2 linked regions of the Indioceanicola profundi genome follow. The main gene of each other region encodes a partner of the protein of the gene in region 2 in a complex. Links are inferred from orthologs where the notes say so. Each region holds a gene or a part of one and is shown on either strand. Other genes may lie near its edges.

The links.
Region 1: the proteins of trxA (region 2) and trxB are in contact, whole or in part, in a crystal structure (PDB 1F6M), measured with the Escherichia coli proteins. The link is inferred for Indioceanicola profundi from one-to-one orthologs.

What each region holds. Positions count from the first base shown.
Region 1 is NZ_CP030126.1:2,275,679-2,279,361, forward strand. What follows is about bases 119-3,080. They hold trxB (thioredoxin-disulfide reductase), read right to left. Parts: upstream 2,126-3,080; coding sequence 1,112-2,125; downstream 119-1,111. Other genes in these bases: DOL89_RS10855 (LysR family transcriptional regulator), read right to left, coding at 119-818; DOL89_RS10865 (protein-disulfide reductase DsbD family protein), read left to right, coding at 2,365-3,080. Outside these bases: more of DOL89_RS10855, read right to left, coding at 1-118; more of DOL89_RS10865, read left to right, coding at 3,081-3,683.
Region 2 is NZ_CP030126.1:3,173,766-3,177,385, reverse strand. What follows is about bases 569-3,267. They hold trxA (thioredoxin TrxA), read right to left. Parts: upstream 2,229-3,267; coding sequence 1,908-2,228; downstream 569-1,907. Other genes in these bases: DOL89_RS15180 (hypothetical protein), read left to right, coding at 2,546-3,267; DOL89_RS15190 (SDR family NAD(P)-dependent oxidoreductase), read left to right, coding at 1,085-1,840; maiA (maleylacetoacetate isomerase), read right to left, coding at 569-1,028. Also shown: more of maiA, read right to left, coding at 372-568; more of DOL89_RS15180, read left to right, coding at 3,268-3,620. UniProt on the Escherichia coli protein: Participates in various redox reactions through the reversible oxidation of its active center dithiol to a disulfide and catalyzes dithiol-disulfide exchange reactions.

The DNA of each region.
Region 1 (3,683 bases), 900 kb from region 2 along the record:
TCCTCGGCATAGACGAAGTAGGCGTCGATGCGGGGGCCGTTGACGTCGGGAAGGATGCGGACCACGTCCGTCAGCCCTTCCACGACATAGTCCGGCAGCGAACCAATGCCAAGACCGCTCTGCACCGCACGGGAAATGGCATAGAGGCTGTTCACACGAAGGGTCGTGCGCCGCTCGCCCCCTGGCGGCTCACCCACATGCAGCAGCCAGTTGATGTTCGGCACCGGCGCTTTGGTATCGTTCGGATAGGCGATGATGTCGTGCGAGTCGAGGTCTGCCAGGGTCTGCGGCATGCCCCGCTTCTCGATATAGGATTTATGGGCGTAGAGGTGGACGCGCACGGTCATCAGGTGCCGCTGGATCAGGTCCGGCTGGCGCGGCGCGGTCATGCGGATGGCGATATCCGCCTCACGCATCGACAGGTCGAGTTCATTGTCGTCCAGCAGCAAAGTAAGCTGCACGTCGGGATAAAGGCCGAGGAACTCACGCACCCGCGGCGTCAGCCAGGTGGAACCGAAGGCGACGGTAGTGGTCACCTTCAGCGGCCCCTTCGGATGCTCCTTCGATTCGGAGAGCATTGCCTCCGTCATCGAGAGCTTGGCGAACACCTCGCGCGCGGTACGGTACAGCAGTTCGCCCTGTTCGGTCAGGATCAGGCCGCGCGCATGGCGGTGGAACAGCGGCACATGGAGGCTTTCCTCCAACGCGCTGATCTGCCGGCTGACCGCCGACTGGCTGAGGTTCAGAGTTTCACCGGCGTGCGTGAAGCTGCCGGCTTCGGCCACCGCGTGGAACACGCGCAGCTTATCCCAATCCATGTCCTATCCCTAGGAATGGCCCGGCCGGCGGACTCCAGCCGTGCATGCTTGGCCGGGTGCAGGATGCACCCGGCGCATGGATGATATACTGAGTTTTGCCTGGACGCTACGGGTAGTGGGCAGGCTGCGGCAAACGACCATAATGATGGCCGGAGGTGTGGTTCCTTGGCAACCACCCCGGATGCAGGGAACATGCAAAAGGAGGCGCACCTGACTTTGCCCCGAAACCGACGCCATTCCAGGCGTCGGCCGTCCGCGGAACCAGGAGCGCCCCCTACCCGATTACAGGCCCGTTACCACGCCCCGATCATGTCCGGGCGGGAGGCCTCGGCGAAGGCGGCCTCCGGGCCGGCCTCGATGGTGGCGAGCCACTTCTCCACCTCGAGTGCCGCCATGCAGCCCATGCCAGCTGCGGTGACGGCCTGACGGAAGACCTTGTCCTTCACGTCGCCGGCGGCGAACACGCCGGGCACGCTGGTCTTGGTGCTGTCGGGCTTGGTCATGATGTAGCCCTCATCATCCATCTGCACATGGCCCTTGAAGACCTTGGTGGCCGGGTCGTGGCCGATGGCGACGAAGACGCCGTCCAGCTTCAGCTCCTGCGTCTCACCGGTCTGGCTGTGCTTCAGGCGCACGCCGGTCACGCGCTTCGGATTCTCGAAGCTCTCCCCGCCCTCGCCCAGGATCTCGTCCACCATGTGGTTCCAGACCACCTCGATCTTCGGGTTGTTCAGCACCCGGTCCTGAAGGATCTTCTCGCCGCGGAAGCTGTCGCGGCGGTGGATCATCGTCACCTTGCTGGCATGGTGGGTGAGGTACAGCGCCTCCTCCATCGCGGAGTTGCCGCCGCCGACGATCGCCACCTCCTTGCCGCGGAAGAAGAAGCCGTCGCAGGTGGCGCAGGCGGAGACGCCGGCGCCCTGGAAATGCTGCTCGCCCGGAATGCCCAGCCAGCGGGCCTGGGCGCCGGTGGCGATGATGACGGCGTCGGCCACGTACTCATCCCCGCTGTCCGCCTTGCAGACGAAGGGCCGCTTTGAGAAATCCACGTCGGTGATCAGGTCGAAGATCATCTTGGTGCCGACATGCTCCGCCTGCCGGGCCATCTGCTCCATCAGCCAGGGGCCCTGCACCGCCTCCGCGAAGCCGGGATAGTTCTCCACCTCCGTGGTGATCATCAACTGACCACCGGGCTGCATGCCCTGGACCAGCGTGGGCTGCATATTGGCGCGGGCGGCATAGATGGCGGCGGTGTAGCCGGCCGGGCCGGCGCCGATGATCAGGACCTTGGTGCGGTGGGTGGCCATGGAAATCTTCCTTCGAACTCCGCCCGGATCGGGGTCCGGGGCTACAGGCATTGGATATCGTACCGGCTGGCGGGGTTTGGACCGTACCCGTCCGGGAGGCTGCCTTCAACTCCGTGCATGCGTGCCAAGAGCGCCGGAAAGCGATACAATGTCACAAGGCTGCGCGCCCTGGTGGCGGCGGAGCCCTGGCGACCCTACATTCAGCCCTGCCGAGGACGCTTCAAGGACCCGAATCCGCCATGCTGGACCTCACCGCACGCCGCCGGGCCGGCCTTATACTTGCCGGAGCCCTGATCGCCACCGCCACGACGGCGCTGGCCGCCAATCCCGTGCGGACGGAGAATGTGGAGGCGGAGCTGACGGCGGAAGGGGCGGCCGTTCCGGGCCAGACCCTGTGGATCGCCAAGACCCAGCGCATCCGGTCCGGCTGGCATACCTACTGGATCAATCCCGGCGACAGCGGCATTGCCACCAGCATCAATTGGGAACTGCCGGAGGGCTGGCAGGCCGGCGACATCGTCTGGCCGGCGCCGGAGCGCTTCCCCATCGGGCCGCTGGTGAATTTCGGCTACAAGGACGAGGTGCATCTGCTGGTCCCCGTCACCGTGCCGGAAACGGCCGTGCCGGGCGAGACGGTGACCCTGACCGCCAATGCCGACTGGCTGGTCTGCGAGGATATCTGCATCCCCGAATCCGCGGTGCTGACCCTGGACGTGCCGGTCGCGGCGGAGCCGGCGCAGCCCTCGCCGGAGGCTGCCGCCCTATTCGCGGAAGCCCGCGCCAGCCTGCCCGTGCCGAGCCCGGTGCAAGCCAATTTCACGGCCGGACCGGACGCGCATGAGTTGCGCCTGGAACTGCCGGACCTTGGCAGCGGGCGGGTGGAGAGCGCCTTCTTCTTCCCCGAGCACTGGGCCGTCACCCCCGCCAATGGGGAACAGAGCTTCGAGGCCGGCCCCGATGGGCTGCGCCTCACCATGCCCGCCCTGCCCGGCACGGAGATGCCGGAGACGGTAACGGGCGTGCTGGTGCTGACCGAGAATCTGGATGGGGGGCAGCCGGTACGGCAGGCCCTGGCCATCAGCGCCCCCGTCCGGAAGGATGCGGCCGCGGCGGCCTCTCCCGCGGGCGGCGCCACCGGCGGTGCGTCGGGCGGCGGGGAGCCTGCGATGACGCAGGCGGCCATGGATACCGCGGCAACCGGGCTGCTGGGCGCCCTTCTGCTGGCCATGCTGGGCGGAGCGCTGCTGAACCTGATGCCCTGCGTGTTCCCGGTCCTGAGCATGAAGGCGCTGGCGCTGATCCGGCATGATGCCGCGCACGCCAGGACGCACGGTCTGGCCTATACGGCCGGCGTGTTGGTCTGCTTCGCCGCCGTGGCCGGCGCGCTGATCGCGCTGCGGGCCGGCGGGGCGCAGATCGGTTGGGGCTTCCAGCTTCAGGACCCGCTGGTGGTGGGCATCCTGGCCTATGTGATGTTCCTGCTGGGCCTGTGGATGAGCGGGGTCTACAGCCTGGGCGGCCGGGTCCAGGGCGTCGGCCATTCGCTGGCCACGCGCGG
Region 2 (3,620 bases):
GGCAGTGATCAAGACGAACCGGAAGCTGAGGCTTAGGCGAATGGCCCCGCTCCATCATTTTCATCCTTTCCATCTTTTTCATCTTTCGAGATGTCACCAGCCCATCCATTCGACCCTGTCCGCGCCAGCCCCGGCAGGCATTCGGTTATCAGGCAAGGATGAATGGGATGGATAGGATGAGGGAGAGCACCTCATCCGCCGGTGCGGGCTGGTGATCCAGGACTGGCTCCGCCGGTCCGGCGCGCCATCCCGTCATCCTTGCCAATTCCCCGCCCCCCCCTCCACAGGGAGAACAGCGTCAAATGGACCGGACAGGCGAAGGGTTTCGGCCACGCTGCGCGTGACCGACCTACGTTTATTGTCAGCACGACCTATGCGGCATCCGGCTGATTCTCCGGCGCTGCATCGGCGAAGGCCGGCAGGGTGCGGCAGTGGGCGTCGATGGCGACCAGGGTGGGGCAGCCGGAGAGGTCGCACTCGAAACGCCGGGCGTTGAACATCTGCGGAATCAGGCAGAGGTCCGCCATGCCGGGCGTGTCGCCGAAGCAGAACCGCCCGCCCTCCTGCGGGATGCGGCCCGGCCGGTCCACCATACGCTCCAGCGCGTTCATGCCGGTTTCCACCCAGGTCCTGATCCAGCGCTGCACCTGGTCCTCCCCCTGGTGCAGGGGGCCGCGCAGATATTTCAGGATGCGCAGATTGTTGATCGGGTGGATGTCGCAGGCGATGCCGTGGGCGAAGGCCCGCACCCTGGCACGCGCCAGCGCGTCCTTCGGCAGCAGGGCCGGTTCCGGCCGGGTCTCCTCCAGATACTCCACGATGGCCAGCGACTGGGTCAGCAGGTTGCCGGCATCCTCCAGCGAGGGCACCAGCCCCAGCGGGTTGATGGCCCGGTATTCGGGCCGCAGATGCTCCCCCCCGTCCTTCAGCAGATGCACCGGCACCGCCTCGTAGCCAAGGCCCTTGAGGTTCAGCGCGATCCGCACCCGGTAGGCGGCGGAGGAGCGGAAATAGGTATACAGCTTCATGTCTCGTGCTATCCGTTCCGGGCTCGATGGGGTCTGGCCTTGCTGCGGAACTGTGCATGGAAAAGCTTCTGAACGGCAAGCTGGCGCTGGTCACTGGCGCCTCACGCGGGATCGGCGCCGCCATTGCGGAGCGGCTGGCGCGCGACGGCGCCGATGTCGCCATTCATTACGGTCAGGCGGCGGCGGAAGCGGAAAGTGTGGCCGCGGCCTGCCGCGCCCATGGCGTGCGGGCGGAAATTTTCCAGGCCGATCTGGTGGAGCTGGCCGAGGAGGGCGGGGCCGTCCGGCTGTACGCCGAAACCATGGCCCGCATGGGTACGCCCGACATCCTGGTCTGCAACGCCGGAACCGGCGGCTTCGGCCCGGTGCGGGAGCTGGTGCCCGCAGAGATATCCAGGGTGCTGGCCGTGAACGCCGGCGCGCCGCTGCTGCTGGCGCGGGAGGCGGCGCGGCACATGACGGCCGGCGGGCGCATCGTGCTGGTGGGCAGCGTGATCGTGGACATGCCGGTGGGGCTGCGCGCCCTTTACGCCGCCAGCAAGGGGGCGGTGCATGCCATGACCGGCGTGCTGGCGCAGGAGTTGGGGCCGCTGGGCATCACCGTCAACGCTGTCGCGCCCGGCGTGACCGCCACCGACCGTTTCAAGTCCGGCGACATGAGCCGCGCCGCCCAGGTCATGGAGCGCACCGCGCTGGGCCGCATCGGGGAGCCGGCGGATATCGCCGCCGTCGTGGCCTGGCTGTCCGGCCCCGGCTCCGCCTGGGTGACCGGGGAGGTCGTGGGCGCGCATGGCGGCCTGAGAGGGCTTTAGCGCCGCCCAAAGGAAAAGGGGCCCCGGATCGTCCGGAGCCCCTTTGCCTTGACCCTTTGCCGGCCGATCAGAGCGACTGCTCGATCCAGCTCTTGAGCTGCTGCTTCGGCAGGGCGCCGACCTTCGTGGCGGCGACCTGACCGCCCTTGAACAGCATCAGGGTCGGGATGCCGCGGACGCCGTACTTGCCCGGGACCATCGGATTCTCGTCGATATTGATCTTAGCGACGGTCACCTTGCCGGCCAGCTCCTCGGAGATTTCCTCCAGCGCCGGGCCGATCATCTTACAGGGGCCGCACCATTCCGCCCAGAAGTCGATCAGGACCGGACCCTCGGCCTTCAGAACGTCGGCTTCGAAGCTGGAGTCGGTCACCTTGGTGGTGCTCATGGTGATGTTCCCACGTTGGGGATCCCGGGTTTGGCCCGGCTGACCCCAGGTTTGGTATACCGGTGGCACAGAAGCCACGGCGGCTTGTCGCCACAGAATGTAGGAGCACCCCCCGCAGCGGGTCAAGGCACAGCCCCCGGCACGGCAGGGCTGCGCCGGACGGGGTTCAACAGCCGGCCGCCGTACCAGGGGCGGTTTGCCGCGGTCCGCCCCGCACGATGTCACCGGCAGCCACTGGCGCATCTGCACAATTTATATAAAATTGAGAAGGTGCGATTTTCCAACAGGATGCGCCGATGGCGGCGGGCAGTCACAGCATGGATGAGACAAAGCGGATCGGTCGCCAGAGCGTCGGCGTCGCGGAGGAGTTCATCCCCTCCACCTTCGCCGAGCGGGGGGTGGCGGTTCCCTTCACCACGCCCCTGCTGGCCCAGGCGCGCCTGCGGCTGGACCGGAACGAGCAGTTCGAGTTCCTGCTGCCCAACTTCACCGGCGGCAAGGGCGTCTATGTGATGCCCTGGAAGACGGTGCCGTCCATGATGACGGTGACCCTGCACGACCGGCTGCTGTTCGATGCCATCTCCAAGCTGGAGGTGCATTCGCCGGAGTCGATCCGCCACGCCTCGCTGGAGGTTCAGGCGTCCGGCGTGGCCGGGCCGGATGCCGCCCTGGCCGCCGCCAAGGCGCTGGACAGGGACGGGCAGTATCTGGTCCTGACCCAGTTCATCCTGGTGACGGAGCTGCTGAAGCTGGTCGGCATGGGGGCGGCGGACCTGCTGCGCCCCGGCATGAATGTGGACGAATCCAGGCGGATGGCGCGCCAGGCGCTGGGCAAGGTGGCCCAGATCGTCAAGGTCCAGCCGGAGATGCTGTCCGCAGTGGTGGAACGGCTGGGGGCGGTGGTGGCCCCGGTGGGACTGCCCTACTGCCCGGAACCGGGCCGGCTGCGGGCGCTCGCCACCCGGCTGGACGAGTTCTGCGCGGAGCTGGACCGCTGGGCCAATCTGGACCTGTCGGACGCATCCGATCTGGCGCGGTTCGTCGCCGAGGTGGGGCGGCACACGCTGGAACTGGTGAAGATGCGGATGGTCCAGATGGACAAGGTCTGCGCCGACGCCAAACAGATCATCCATGGGGAACAGCGCTTCCGCACCGCCATCCTGGCCCATGTGGGCCGCATCTCCTGGCTGCTGGACGGCTGGGACTTCATCCTGGCCATGTGGGAAAGCGTGCGCGATGCGCCGGGCGAGGCGCAGCAGAGCATGGTGGCCGACATCTCCCGCCTGGTGCCGGTGATCCCGAAGGAGGAGATCGCCATGAGCACCGAAAGCTTCGACATGGACGCCCTGGCCCGCATCCAGCGCCGCTGGGTACGGGTGAACGAGGACTGGC